Regions from separate parts of the Streptomyces sp. NPDC104309 genome, predicted to be linked through region 2. Evidence: predicted binding sites of a transcription regulator. Region 2 holds the regulator's gene; the other holds the start of a gene.
The links. The regulator HspR, encoded in region 2, represses chaperone genes until heat shock. The targets are predictions, from matches to a motif close to TTGAGNNNNNNNNNCTCAA.

Region 1 (7,244 bases), on a different contig from region 2:
GCCAGCAGCTTCTGCTTCAGCCCGCCGATCGGCAGCACCCTTCCGGTCAGCGAGACCTCACCGGTCATCGCCACATCCGTACGGACCAGCCGTCCGGAGAGCAGCGAGGCCAGCGCCGTCGTCATCGTGATACCGGCGCTCGGGCCGTCCTTGGGGACCGCGCCCGCCGGGAAGTGGATGTGCACGCCGCGGTCCTTCAGGTCCGCGACCGGCAGCTCCAGCTCCGCGCCGTGCGACCGCAGGAAGCTCAGCGCGATCTGCGCGGACTCCTTCATCACGTCGCCGAGCTGACCGGTGAGGGTCAGTCCGGACGCCCCGGTCTCCGGGTCGGCCAACGACGCCTCCACGAACAGCACGTCGCCGCCCGCCCCGGTCACCGCGAGCCCGGTGGCCACGCCCGGCACCGAGGTCCGGCGCTCGGCCGGGTCCTGGGCGGACTCGGGGACGTGGTGCGGCCGTCCGATCAGGCCGCGCAGATCCGCCTCGGTGACCGTGAACGGCAGCTCCCGGTCGCCCAGTTCGTGCTGGGCCGCGACCTTGCGGAGCAGCCGGGCGACGGCCCGCTCCAGGTTCCGTACGCCCGCTTCACGGGTGTACTCGCCGGCCAGCTTGCGCAGCGCGGACTCGTCGAGCGTCACCTCGCCCTTCTCCAGACCGGCCCGTTCCAGCTGGCGCGGGAGCAGGTGGTCGCGGGCGATGACGACCTTCTCGTCCTCGGTGTAGCCGTCGAGCCGGACCAGTTCCATCCGGTCCAGCAGGGCCTCCGGGATGGCTTCGAGCACATTGGCCGTGGCCAGGAACACGACGTCGCTGAGGTCGAGTTCAACCTCCAGGTAGTGGTCGCGGAAGGTGTGGTTCTGCGCCGGGTCGAGGACTTCGAGGAGGGCGGCGGCCGGGTCGCCCCGAAAGTCCGAGCCGACCTTGTCGATCTCGTCGAGCAGGACGACCGGGTTCATCGAACCGGCCTCCTTGACCGCCCGCACGATACGCCCCGGCAGGGCGCCGACGTAGGTACGCCGGTGGCCGCGGATCTCCGCCTCGTCCCGCACACCACCGAGGGCGACGCGGACGAACTTGCGCCCCATGGCGTGCGCGACGGACTCGCCGAGTGAGGTCTTGCCCACGCCCGGAGGACCCACCAGCGCCAGCACGGCACCGCCGCGCCGCCCGCCGACGACGCCGAGGCCGCGGTCGGAACGCCGCTTGCGGACCGCCAGGTACTCGGTGATCCGCTCCTTCACGTCCTGCAGGCCGGAGTGCTCGGCGTCGAGGATCTCCTGGGCGCCCCGGATGTCGTACGCGTCCTCGGTCCGTTCCGTCCACGGCAGTTCGAGGACGGTGTCGAGCCAGGTCCTGATCCAGGAGCCCTCGGGGCTCTGGTCGGAGGAGCGCTCCAGCTTGTCGACCTCCTTGAGCGCCGCCTCGCGGACGTGCTCGGGAAGATCGGCGGCCTCGACGCGCGCCCGGTAGTCGTCGGACTCGTCCGCGGCGGAACCGGACCCGCCGTTGAGATCGGAGAGCTCCTTGCGCACGGCTTCGAGCTGGCGCCGCAGCAGGAATTCGCGCTGCTGCTTGTCGACGCCCTCCTGGACGTCCTTGGCGATGGACTCGGCGACGTCCTGCTCGGCGAGGTGTTCACCGAGCCACTGGATGGCGAGCTTCAGCCGGGCGACCGCGTCCACGGTCTCCAGGAGCTGCACCTTCTGGGCGGTGGTGAGGAAGGGTGAATATCCGGAATTATCGGCGAGCGCGGAAATGTCCTCGATCTGCTGGACCCGGTCCACGACCTGCCAGGCGCCGCGCTTCTTCAGCCAGCTGGTGGCGAGTGCCTTGTACTCCTTGACCAGCTCGGCGGCGGCTCCGGGAATGGGGTCGGGGACGACCGCGTCGACCCGGGTCCCCTCCACCCAGAGGGCGGCCCCCGGTCCGCTGGTCCCGGCCCCGATCCGCACCCGGCCACGGCCGCGGATGAGCGCGCCCGGATCCCCGTCCGAAAGCCGTCCGACCTGCTCGACGGTGCCGATGACACCGGTGCCGGTGTACGTCCCGTCGATCCGCGGCACCAGGAGCACCTCGGGCTTGCCGCCGCCCTCGCGGGCCGCGGCCTGCGCGGCCTCCACGGCGGCACGCACATCGGTTTCGGACAGGTCCAGAGGCACCACCATCCCGGGCAGCACGACCTCGTCGTCGAGCGGCAGCACGGGCAGGGCGAGCGGAGTGACCGCATCGGAATCGGTAGCCATGATCTCCCCTTCGGCAGTCAAGTTGAGCTATGCAGACTCAATGCTCCTGAGCCGCCCGTTGTTCCCCGGGGTGCGTTCGCTGTGAGCGATCATCCGGACGTGTGGGTCTGTCAAACGAACGGCGTCTTCTGCGGTCTGGCTCCGATCTCCGTTGATCCGGTCTGATTCACTCCTCGTCTCAAGCGGTCTGGTCCGTCGCTGCCGCTGTCGGTGCGGGAGGGCAGGCTTCGCCCGTGAGTTATGACCTTGCTGTCCGGGAAGGCGAGCGTCCTGATGGGGACTGATGGCCGCGTGGAGCGGTCGAGCTTCTACCGTTCCGGGCCGGGAGCGGCGATGCGCCTTCAGCGGGGGCCGAACACGGCCGGAACAGGCAACCGCAGTGAACGCCCTGCCCCTGCTCCTGTCCGGAACCGCGTATCCGTGGGCTGCAGCCGCCCACTCGGCAGGCTGCCCGTGACGCGCCTGTGACCGGAACTGTGACGTACACCATGGCTCGACGCTCGCGCCCCTGATGGGGTGACCTGATGCGCAAAGTCATCTCCCTTCTTCCGGGCCTCGCGGCACTTCTCCTGCTCACGGCGTGCGGATCCGAACAGGCGGGCACCCCCGGCGCAGCCGCCCCCGCGTCCGGGACCGCCGTCACCGCCCCGCCCGTGGACGGTGTCCGGATCACTTCGGTGACCATCCCCTTAGGCACGCCCACCCCCAGCTCCGACGGGTTCACCGTCCACGCCGACCGCTTCCCCACCGGTGACTCCGGAATCTCGGCCGCCTACGAAGTCACCAACAGCGGCACCGAGGCGCTGACGTACACGATCCTGTTCGACTTCACCACGGACGCCGGCGAGGTCATGAGCAACAGCCACGAGACCGTGCGCTCGGTCGGCCCCGGCGCGACCGTGCGCGGCACGGTCCGGCTGGGGGTGCTGGCCCCCGGAGCGTCCCCGGTGACCCGCGTCGAGGTCGCCCAGGTGACCAAGGTGCCCGCCGCCGAGGCGCCGCCCGCGTCCGGAGAGTGCCCGCCCTCCGGCATCCGCCTCATCACCGATGACGGCAACGCCGCGATGGGGCTGCGCGTGGTGGGCCTGCGCCTGGAGAACTGCGGGAAGCGCGACTACTCACTCGACGGCTACCCGCTCCTGGAACTGCTGGACAAGGACCTGTCACCCGTCCAAGGCGTCCGGATCGTGCATGGAAGCGGCGGCATCAGCACCGGTACCGGATTTGACGAGCCATCCCGCCCGCTGGTCTTGAAGCCGGGCGAGAGCGCCCTTTCGGGCCTGATGTGGCGCAACACCACCGAGTCCGGCACCACCGTCAACGTCCCGTACGTCAGGGTGCGGGCCGAGCAGGGCGCCGATCCGGTGACCGTGACGCCCCACCTCGATCTCGGCACCACCGGCAAGCTGGCCGTCCGCGCCTGGACTCGCCCGCCGAAGTAGGACCTACGTCCGGTCTCAGCGCCTTCGCTGCGGCAAACAGGGGGGTTGGTGGGAGCGGCGCCTGATCCAGCAGTGCTGTCGAGTTGCGGATCCGCGCTGTCGAGCACGAGCTCAAGCGGACGGTGTGGCCGAGGCCCGCACGCCGAACCACTGCTCGGCGCCGTAGGCCTCATACCGCTCCACCTCGATGAACCCCAGCTTCGCCGCGAGGCGCATCGAGCGGACGTTGGCGGTCTGGGTGGCCAGCACCACTGATTCGCCGGGAAGCGCGCCGGCGAACCAGTCGAGTGCCGCTGCGCACGCCTCGGCGGCGTACCCGCATCCCCACGCCTCCGGCAGGAACAGGTAACCGAGCTCGGCCCTCCCGGCAGCCTGACGAAGGTGCCCCGTATCCCTGGTGAGCGTGATCTGGCCGATCATCGCTCCGTCGAGATCGACCACGAAATGGCCGGGGCGCCGGCTGGGTGCCCCGGGCATCGCGTGCTCAAGCTCGTCACGCGGTCGAGGGCCACCGAGGTAGGTATGCACCTCCGGTGAGGCAAGCAGCTCGATGAACGCCGCACGGTCCCGGGCCTCGGGCTCACGGAGCACGAGCCTCTCGGTCCTGATCGGGGCAGGTGGCCAGGCGACGGGTCCGAGCTCAGTCATGCCGGCCACCCAATCAGCAGGCTCGGCAGCGATCAAGACTCGCGGACCGATCAAGCCACCGGCCCGCGCCCCACCCCCACCGACGGGGCCGGGCCCTACTAGCCACGCCTGCCAGGGACGGGATGCCACCCGTTCTCGTGGACATCGACTTCGGCAGCGGCGGGCCGCCTCACGAAGTGCCGTACATCTGCTGTCGGGATTCGGGCTCCGGTCCCACTACTGGTGCGGAGCCAACATGTTTGGTAGTAGACGCAGTGGTCTCTCGAAGCTTGACGGTGGTCCTACTTCTACCAGTTGGCGGCCTTCAGTACGTGCATGGCGATGTCCTGGACCGACCGGTTGTCCGTCGGGATACGGACGGTGCCCACGGGAGCCTCCTCGTCGAGTCGGCGTGCCATCCGCAGGCTCCGCTCTATGTGAGCCTGCAGCTGGGAGCCGATTTCGCGCTGGGCGAGCCGCTGTCGCACGGTGGCTTCCTCAACCGTGAGCAGAATGCAGGTGGCTCTGACGGCGTCGCCGCTCATGGCCCGGCTGACCATCGCCTTCTCCAGGATGCTCACCGTGTTGGTGTAGATGAGCCGGTGCTGGCCAAGAGCCGCGTAGTTCGACCAGATCGCGGCGATGTTGCGTTCGGTGATCGCTGCGCGGTGAGGATCGTCGTGGGGGGCGGGATGGATCTGGTCCATGTAGTCGCCCTCGATCAGACAGTGCGCTGTCTTCTTCTGCTGCAGCGCTGCGGACGCCTCCCATGCGACAGTCGTCTTCCCGACGCCCGCACCACCACCGATGAGCAACAGTTCGTAAGCAGTCATGGCGCGCACCCTGACAGAGTCCGGATCACCGCAGCATGTGATTTTGGCCGGGGCACCCGTGCACCCGGCACTGCGCCGGCCAGGCGACGGCCGAACAAGCGAACCTGAAACCCTGTCAACGCCTCCTGGCCAGCTGATCAGAACCTCCCGCACACCGGGGGAACCTCGACCCTCCGAAAATGCAAGGTTGATCTGCACAACTCCTGCGCCGGCCGCGCGGACAAAACCTTCGTCCCGCTGATCACGGCCACCGCCCGATGCAACCTCCTGCGGCACTGGACACGAACGCGCTGTCCTGCCCGGGTTCGCTCCGTGTTCGTCAGCGCTGAGCCGCATCCGACCTCGCACAGGCCGACGTGACCTCGCCCATGGGGCTGCCCAGTGCAGACGAACAGCCCGTGGTGCGTCCGGCGCGGGCCCCTGCGGGTGGGGTCAGGGCTGTGAACGCGACGGAAGTGCTTGGCCCGTTCGGACGCGCCGCCGTGCGCCGCGCGATGTGACCGGGCTGCCGGAGAACAATGAGCCTCATGTCCCATATCCCGCCGGATGATGGCCGTCTGTCCCCGCTCGGCCGGGAGACGCCTGCGGAGCGGGCCGACCGCAACCTCGTCGAGCTCCTCCAGGAACTGAGAGTCGTGCAGACCGGCGTGCAGATCGTCTTCGCTTTTCTCCTCGGCGTGGCCTTCACCAGCCAATTTCCGCACCTCGATACCTTCGAGCGCACCACCTATGTGGTGACGCTGCTGCTCACGGTGGTCTCCTCGGCCGTGCTCGCGACTCCGGTCGCACTGCACCGTGGCCTGTTCCACCGGGGTGCCAAGATCCGCATTGTCGCCCTGTCCGCGCGGCTCGCCGAAATCGGTCTGGTCTTCCTCGCCCTCGCGCTCAACGGCGCTGTTCTCCTGCTCATGGATGTCGTCCTCGGCCGGACCGCCGCCGTCGCGGTCACGGCCGCCACACTCGTCATGTTCACCGGCCTGTGGTTCGTCCTCCCGAGGGCACTACGCCGCCCCATCCCATGACCCGCTCACCGGGTCCGGCCCCGGCCTGTGCGTGGTGAACCCCGCGCGTCTCCGCTTCGGTCCCACGGGAGGTCCTCGATCGATCCGTCGGTGCTCCGGCCGGTGGAATCACCCATCCCTCAGTGCTCCGGCCGGGGAATCACCCGGAAAGCGCTCGCCGGCCGCACCGGACACCGGGCAGAGTGCCGGTATGGGCAACGCCGGTGACGACCGCAGTGACGACCGGGGGCTGAACCCGGACGGAACCATCCGGCGGGAGGGCTCGCTGAGCCGTGTACCGACGGCGTTCGCCCCCGTGGTGGAGGCGGCCCGCTCACGGATCGCCGGGACGTTCGACGGCTCCCGCCTGCACAGCGCGTACATCTACGGCAGCATTCCGCGCGGCACGGCCGTTCCCGGTGTGTCCGACCTCGACCTGCTGCTCGCCCTGCGTGACGGGCCCACCGGGGCGGACGAGGCGGCGGCCCGCGCCATCGAGGCCGAGCTGGACGCCTCGTTCCGCCGGATCGACGGTGTCGGCATTCTCCTGTACGGCGCCGACACCCTCACCAGCGAACTCGAACGCCATGACCTCGGCTTCTTCCTCGCGTGTCTTTGTACCCCGTTGCTGGGCGAGGACCTCGCCACAGGGCTGCCGCGCTACCGCCCCACCCCGCTGCTCGCCCGCGAGACCAACGGGGACCTCCACCTCTCGCTCCCCCGCTGGCGCCGGAGGGCCGCCGAGGCCACCACCGACGCCGAACGCCGCAATCTCAGCCGCGGCGTCGCCCGTCGCATCGTCCGTTCGGGGTTCACGCTGGTGATGCCTCGGTGGGGCGGCTGGACCAGTGACCTGTTGGAGTCCGCCGAGGTGTTCGCCCGCTTCTTTCCGGACCACCCGGAGCGGATCGAGCAGATGCGGGTGGCCGCGCGCACGGGCCGCGCACCCTCCGCCGACCCGGCCGTCCTGGCGATGCTCATCGACGATCTGGCGCCCTGGCTGGCCGCCGAATACCTCGCGGTGCACGGCGAGAAGGCCCCGCGCCCCTGATCAGCACACCCCGGGCCGCGACGACCCTGCGCAACAGCGGCCAGCAG
Region 2 (7,244 bases):
GCACGACTAACTCCGTCGTCAGCGTTCTCGAAGGCGGCGAGCCCACCGTCATCACCAACGCAGAGGGCGCCAGGACCACGCCGTCCGTCGTCGCCTTCGCGAAGAACGGCGAGGTGCTGGTCGGCGAGGTCGCCAAGCGCCAGGCAGTGACCAACGTCGACAGGACCATCCGCTCCGTCAAGCGCCACATGGGCACTGACTGGAAGATCGACCTGGACGGCAAGAGCTTCAACCCGCAGCAGATGAGCGCCTTCATCCTGCAGAAGCTGAAGCGGGACGCCGAGTCGTACCTGGGTGAGAAGGTGGCCGACGCGGTCATCACCGTCCCCGCGTACTTCAACGACTCCGAGCGTCAGGCGACGAAGGAGGCCGGCGAGATCGCGGGCCTGAACGTCCTGCGTATCGTCAACGAGCCGACCGCCGCCGCGCTGGCGTACGGGCTCGACAAGGACGACCAGACGATCCTCGTCTTCGACCTCGGTGGCGGCACCTTCGACGTGTCGCTCCTGGAGATCGGTGACGGCGTCGTCGAGGTGAAGGCCACCAACGGTGACAACCACCTCGGTGGTGACGACTGGGACCAGCGCGTCGTCGACTACCTGGTGAAGCAGTTCGCCAACGGTCACGGCGTGGACCTGTCCAAGGACAAGATGGCTCTCCAGCGTCTGCGCGAGGCCGCGGAGAAGGCGAAGATCGAGCTCTCGTCCTCGACCGAGACCACGATCAACCTGCCCTACATCACGGCGTCCGCCGAGGGCCCGCTGCACCTGGACGAGAAGCTCACGCGCTCGCAGTTCCAGCAGCTGACCGCCGACCTGCTGGAGCGGTGCAAGACCCCGTTCCACAACGTCGTCAAGGACGCGGGCATCCAGCTCTCCGAGATCGACCACGTCGTTCTCGTCGGTGGCTCGACCCGTATGCCGGCCGTCGCCGAGCTCGTCAAGGAGCTGACCGGTGGCCAGGAGGCCAACAAGGGTGTGAACCCGGACGAGGTCGTCGCCATCGGCGCCTCGCTCCAGGCCGGTGTCCTCAAGGGCGAGGTCAAGGACGTCCTGCTCCTCGACGTCACCCCGCTGTCCCTCGGTATCGAGACCAAGGGCGGCATCATGACGAAGCTCATCGAGCGCAACACCACGATCCCGACCAAGCGGTCCGAGATCTTCACGACGGCCGAGGACAACCAGCCGTCCGTGCAGATCCAGGTGTACCAGGGCGAGCGCGAGATCGCGGCGTACAACAAGAAGCTCGGGATGTTCGAGCTGACCGGTCTGCCGCCGGCTCCGCGTGGTGTGCCGCAGATCGAGGTCGCCTTCGACATCGACGCCAACGGCATCATGCACGTCGCCGCGAAGGACCTCGGCACCGGCAAGGAGCAGAAGATGACCGTCACCGGCGGCTCCTCGCTGCCGAGGGACGAGGTCAACCGGATGCGCGAAGAGGCCGAGAAGTACGCCGAGGAGGACCACGCCCGCCGCGAGGCTGCCGAGTCGCGCAACCAGGGCGAGCAGCTCGTCTACCAGACGGAGAAGTTCCTCAAGGACAACGAGGACAAGGTCCCCGGTGACGTGAAGACGGAGGTGGAGACCGCGCTCACCGAGCTGAAGGAGAAGCTCAAGGGCGAGGACACCGCCGAGATCCGTACCGCCACCGAGAAGGTCGCGGCCGTCTCCCAGAAGCTGGGCCAGGCGATGTACGCCAACGCCCAGGCCGAGGGCGACCCGCAGCCGGGCGCCCAGCAGGCCAAGGCCGACGACGATGTCGTCGACGCCGAGATCGTGGACGACGAGAAGGACGCGAAGGGCGGTGCGGTGTGACCGAGGAGACTCCGGGTTTCGAGGAGAAGCCCGACGTCCCCTCCGGCGCTGCCTCCGACGGAGCCGAGCCGAAGGACGCCGCATCCTCTCCGGAGGAGGAGGCGTCCCCGGCCGGGGACGGAGTACAGACAGTCGGTCTGACAGCACAGCTGGACCAGGTCCGCACCGCGCTCAACGAGCGCACGGGCGACCTCCAGCGGCTCCAGGCCGAGTACCAGAACTACCGCCGTCGCGTCGAGCGGGACCGGGCCACGGTCAAGGAGATCGCCGTAGCGGGTCTCCTGTCCGAGCTCCTGCCCGTGCTCGACGACGTCGGCCGGGCCCGGGATCACGGCGAGCTCGTGGGCGGGTTCAAGTCGGTGGCCGAATCACTGGAGACGGTCGTCGCCAAGCTGGGCCTGCAGCAGTTCGGCAAGGAGGGTGAGCCCTTCGACCCGACGATCCACGAAGCCCTGATGCACTCGTACGCGCCGGATGTCACCGAGACGACCTGCGTGGCGATCCTGCAGCCGGGGTATCGGATCGGCGAACGCACCATCCGCCCCGCGCGGGTGGCGGTTGCCGAGCCCCAGCCGGGTGCGGCAGCCAAGGAAGAGAAGGCAACCGACGAGGAGAGCGGTGGCACCGAGGAGGTCTGACATCCCGTCTGACCACCTCGCGGCCCACCGCCCGGCCGTGCGACCGCCCACCGGGCCGGTCGCATGGCCGATCGTCCGGAAGGAGGGACGTCGATGAGCACGAAGGACTTCGTCGAGAAGGACTATTACAAGGTCCTCGGCGTCCCCAAGGACGCCACCGACGCCGAGATCAAGAAGGCGTACCGGAAGCTCGCCCGCGAGTTCCACCCGGACGCCAACAAGGGCGACGACAAGGCGGAGGAGCGCTTCAAGGAGATCTCCGAGGCGAACGACATCCTCGGCGACACCAAGAAGCGCAAGGAGTACGACGAGGCGCGCGCCCTCTTCGGCAACGGCGGCTTCAGGGCCGGACCCGGAGGCGCCGGCGGCAACTTCAACTTCGACCTGGGCGACCTCTTCGGAGGAGCCCAGGGCGGGGGCTCGGGCGGCGGCGCCGGTGGCTTCGGCGGCGGCGGCGGTCTGGGCGATGTCTTCGGCGGCCTGTTCAACCGGGGCGGTACGGGGACGCGGGTGCAGCCGCGCCGCGGCCAGGACATCGAGTCCGAGGTGACGCTCAGCTTCACCGAGGCGGTCGACGGGGCCACGGTCCCGTTGCGGATGTCCAGCCAGGCGCCCTGCAAGGCGTGTTCCGGCACCGGTGACAAGAACGGCACCCCCAGGGTCTGCCCGACCTGTCTCGGTACCGGCCAGGTGTCGCGCGGCACCGGCGGCGGCTTCTCGCTCACCGATCCCTGTGTGGACTGCAAGGGCCGGGGCCTCATCGCCCAGGACCCCTGCGACGTCTGCAAGGGCAGCGGACGGGCGAAGTCCTCCCGGACCATGCAGGTCAGGATTCCGGCGGGCGTCTCGGACGGCCAGCGGATCCGGCTGCGCGGAAAGGGCGGTCCGGGCGAGCGCGGTGGACCGGCCGGCGATCTGTACGTCGTGGTCCATGTCGACGCCCACCCGGTCTTCGGCCGCAAGGGCGACAACCTCACGGTCACCGTGCCCGTCGACTTCACGGAGGCGGCGCTCGGCGGCGAGGTGAAGGTGCCCACGCTCGGCGGTCCGCCGGTCACTCTGAAACTGCCGGCCGGCACCCCCAACGGACGTACGATGCGCGCCCGCGGCAAGGGCGCCGTACGCAAGGACGGCACCAGGGGCGACCTGTTGGTCACTGTCGAGGTGACGGTGCCCAGGGACCTCAACACCGAGGCCAGGGACGCACTGGAGGCCTACCGCAAGGCGACCGCGGGACACGACCCGCGGGCGGAGCTGTTCCAGGCGGCGAAGGGAGCTTGAGGTGGACGGCCGACGACGCAATCCGTACGAACTGACCGATGAATCACCGGTGTACGTGATCTCGATCGCGGCCCAGCTCTCGGGCCTCCATCCGCAGACACTGCGCCAGTACGACCGTCTCGGTCTGGTCTCCCCCGACCGCACGGCCGGGCGCGGCAGACGTTACTCGGCCCGCGACATCGAGCTGCTGCGCACCGTGCAGCAGCTGTCGCAGGACGAGGGCATCAACCTCGCCGGCATCAAGCGCATCATCGAGCTGGAGAACCAGGTCGCGGCCCTCCAGCAGCGCGTCGCCGAACTCTCGGCGGCCGTGGACGGAGCGGCGGTGGCGATGCAGCAGCGCGAGGCCCAGGTGCATGCCTCGTACCGCCGTGATCTGGTGCCGTATCAGGATGTGCAGCAGACCAGCGCGTTGGTGGTCTGGCGGCCGAAGAGGCCGAAGGACTGAGCGGGTTCGGCGTACCCGCACCGTACGTACGAGGTCAGGGCCCGTCTCCCGTGAAGCGCACGGGGGACGGGCCCTGACCTTTCTACGTCCTTTCCTTGCAGGGGACGGCAATCTCCCCTGCGTCCAGGGAGGTCACTTTCCCGAGGACTGCCAGAGCGTGAGAGCCGGCGCGGCGCACGAGGTCACGGCGGCCGGCGACGGCAGCGGCCAGCGGGCCCGCTCCAGCGCGTCGAGGCGGTCCTCGTGCTCCCCGAGCGCCTTGTCGGTCTGGTCGACGCGTTGCAGCAGCAGTGCCAAGTCACCCCGGGTGGTGGCGAATCCGACGTCGACGGAGCGGTGCAGCCGCTCCAGTTCCAGAGCGATGCTCTCGGCCTCGGATTGCGTCATCGGGGGTCTCCTCACCTACGGGGGACGCGCAGCCGGTCCCAGCCGGCGCGTCCCGGGATGCCGTCGGCGCGGCAGAGTGCGAGGCTGTCGCGGCCTGCGGTGGGGTGCAGCATGACGCCGTGCACCGGGCCCCAGGGGGCCTTGTGGTTGCGGTTGTGGGCCCTTCGGTCGCCGTGCTCGGCGACGCGGACGCCCGCGTCGTGCAGGGCACGGACGAGGGCAGCGGGCGAGAGAGGTGCGGCCACTGGCGGGCTCCTCACATGGGGGCCGGGCGGGGGCGGGTCGGGCTCCCCCTGTGCTGCGGTGGTGAACGCTTCAGTTCGGTCCCTGCTCCAGGATTCCTGACTGCGCTATCAGATAGCCGAGCTGGGCTCGGCTGTTGCTGCCCAGGGCGGTGCTGAGTTTGGCGATGTGGGCCCGGCAGGTGCGTACATTCATGCCGAGACGGCGGGCGATGGCCTCGTCGACGTGACCCTCGACAAGGAGTTTGGCGATGGAGTGCCGCACTCCGGAGATGCCTTCGAGTGTCGGGTCGTACGGGATCTGCTCCTGCAGCGGGACCGCGCGTCGCCAGAACTGCTCGAAGACGCTGGCGAGGTACTCCACGATGCCGGGGTGTCTGAGCTCCAACGCCACTCTCCGGTCGTCCGTGGCCGGTATGAAGGCAACGGTGTCATCGAAGATCATGAGTCGTTCTATGAGCTCTTCGAGGGTGCGGATCTCCACCTTCCCCTCCGCCATGCGTGCCGCGTAGGTGAGGGTCCCGTGGCTGTGCCGGGCGGTGTGTTGATACAGGGTGCGCATGCCGACGCCGCGCTGGGTGAGAATGTTTCCGCGCTCCATGGCAATGTTCAGTGCGTCCTCGCTGCGCCCGCCGCCGGGCTGGATGGTGAGAACTTCTGACTTGCACTCGGTCAGGGCGAGTTCGATGGACGCATTGATCCGGTCGATGCCTTCGAGCACCGTGATCGCATGAGTGGTCGGCGGGCCCTGGGCGCTGATGGCCATGAAGGGTTCGAACGCCTCTGCCAGTTCGACCGAGAGACGTCGGCGGTCCTGGATCTCGCGCTCTATGGGGTGCAGCCGTTGTGTCAGTGCGGCGGACGGAGGAACTGGTCGTAGCCAGGTGGCGTCGTCGGGGTCCGGGTGCAACAACGCGAACTCCAGCAGGCAGGGAGCGAGTCCCACCTCGGTGCGGGCTATCTTGCCCACGCTCAGCGCACTGGCGTACAGCCGCGCCCCTTCGTCGCACATGGCGCTGACGGGGTGGGGATGTGTCGTGTTTGCTTCATTTGTGACCATTTATCCACCCCCCAGGAACATGAATCTGCAGGAACATGATGCATCGCTTCTGTGGCATTGACGTGCCCCAATGAGCAATCGTCTTGTCATGCGGGGGAGAGGAAACCTTGGAAGTGAGGACGAAGCCCACTATGAGTAACAAGATGCTTCGCTCGGTGCTTGCTGCGACCTTCTCCGCCGGGCTGACATTCGGGGCGATAGGCGTCCTGGACCTTGCTTGGGACAGTGCTCCCACGGGGGCGGCGGGGGCGCAGTTTCAGGCCGTGGCGCCCCCCGACCTCGCCTGGGACATCGCACCGGTGAAGCCGACGGGCGCGCAGAACGAGGCCGTGGCGCCCCCCGACCTCGCCTGGGACATCGCACCGGTGAAGCCGACGGGCGCGCAGAACGAGGGCGTGGCAGCAACGGACCTGGCCTGGGACATCGCGCCGGCGAAGTCTGCCGGCGCATGACCATCCCGCCGGACGACCGAACCTTCCGGCGTGAGATGGCCACGGCCTACCGATCAGGCTGGCATTTCATCGATCTCGTCACGGCCATCCCCCGCTGTGGCGACTCGCTGATGGTCACTCTGTTCGGTGACCCCGTCGTTGTCGCACGTGAAGAAGACGACGAAGTGCGTGCCTACCGGTGCCTCCGCAAGCCGCGGGGAGCCCCGCAGCCCGTCCGCTGCGCGATCCGGTACGACATGATCTTCGTCAACCTCGACCGGCGGGACCATCAGCTGTTCGAGCCAGAGACTATCTCCGCCACCCCCCGCAGTGCCTGAGCGATCCCCCGTCGTTACATGTCGCTCAGTCACTCCCCCACACAACGGCGCCATCGTGACCTGAACACGGTGGCGCCGTTGTGCTGCCCGGGGTCTTTCGCGGTTCCTCTCACGCCCTGCCGAGCGCCCGGTCCAGGGCGATCTCGATGACGACGCGGTCCGGGTTGGGTGACGGTGTGCGCCCGTAGCGCTCCGCGTAGCGGCGTACCGCGTCGGCGACCACCTCCGGTTCCGTGCGGACCGTCGCACGGCCTTCCAGTGTCGCCCAGCGGCGCCGGTCGACCTGGCAGACCGCGACCCTGGCGCCGTCCGGACCCGCGGCCAGGACATTGGCCACCTTCCGCCTGCCCTTGCTGGTGATGATCCGGGCCAGCCCGGCCTCGGGGTCGTACGTCACGCCCACCGGCGCCACGTGCGGCGTGCCGTCGGGGCGGGGCGTGGTCAGGGTGCACAGGTGGTGCTCGCGCCAGAACGCGAGGTACTCGGGACCGGGGTTCGTCACGTCGACTGCCATGGGGACAGCGTAGGCAGCGCGGGCCGGCCCCTGCGGTGGCGCGGGCCCGATCCGGCCGGTTGACTCGGGGCAGGGGCAGGGGCAGGGGCAG

Region 1: a site for HspR is predicted at 2,266-2,284, ahead of lon (endopeptidase La). Genes of this name have one in related genera too.

What each region holds. Positions count from the first base shown of each region.
Region 1 covers NZ_JBVJMV010000008.1:104,269-111,512, reverse strand. Annotated here, with positions in the region: gene lon (endopeptidase La) at 1-2,243, opposite strand, end outside; gene ACZ68L_RS14355 (DUF4232 domain-containing protein) at 2,768-3,685, shown strand; gene ACZ68L_RS14350 (GNAT family N-acetyltransferase) at 3,797-4,333, opposite strand; gene ACZ68L_RS14345 (AAA family ATPase) at 4,621-5,145, opposite strand; gene ACZ68L_RS14340 (DUF6328 family protein) at 5,673-6,167, shown strand; gene ACZ68L_RS14335 (nucleotidyltransferase) at 6,358-7,197, shown strand; gene ACZ68L_RS14330 (rhomboid-like protein) at 7,124-7,244, opposite strand, start outside.
Region 2 covers NZ_JBVJMV010000039.1:10,765-18,008, forward strand. Annotated here, with positions in the region: gene dnaK (molecular chaperone DnaK) at 1-1,814, shown strand, start outside; gene grpE (nucleotide exchange factor GrpE) at 1,811-2,452, shown strand; gene dnaJ (molecular chaperone DnaJ) at 2,546-3,733, shown strand; gene ACZ68L_RS36340 (heat shock protein transcriptional repressor HspR) at 3,735-4,181, shown strand; gene ACZ68L_RS36345 (hypothetical protein) at 4,314-4,568, opposite strand; gene ACZ68L_RS36350 (hypothetical protein) at 4,580-4,813, opposite strand; gene ACZ68L_RS36355 (helix-turn-helix transcriptional regulator) at 4,884-5,822, opposite strand; gene ACZ68L_RS36360 (hypothetical protein) at 6,002-6,322, shown strand; gene ACZ68L_RS36365 ((2Fe-2S)-binding protein) at 6,319-6,639, shown strand; gene ACZ68L_RS36370 (pyridoxamine 5'-phosphate oxidase family protein) at 6,749-7,153, opposite strand.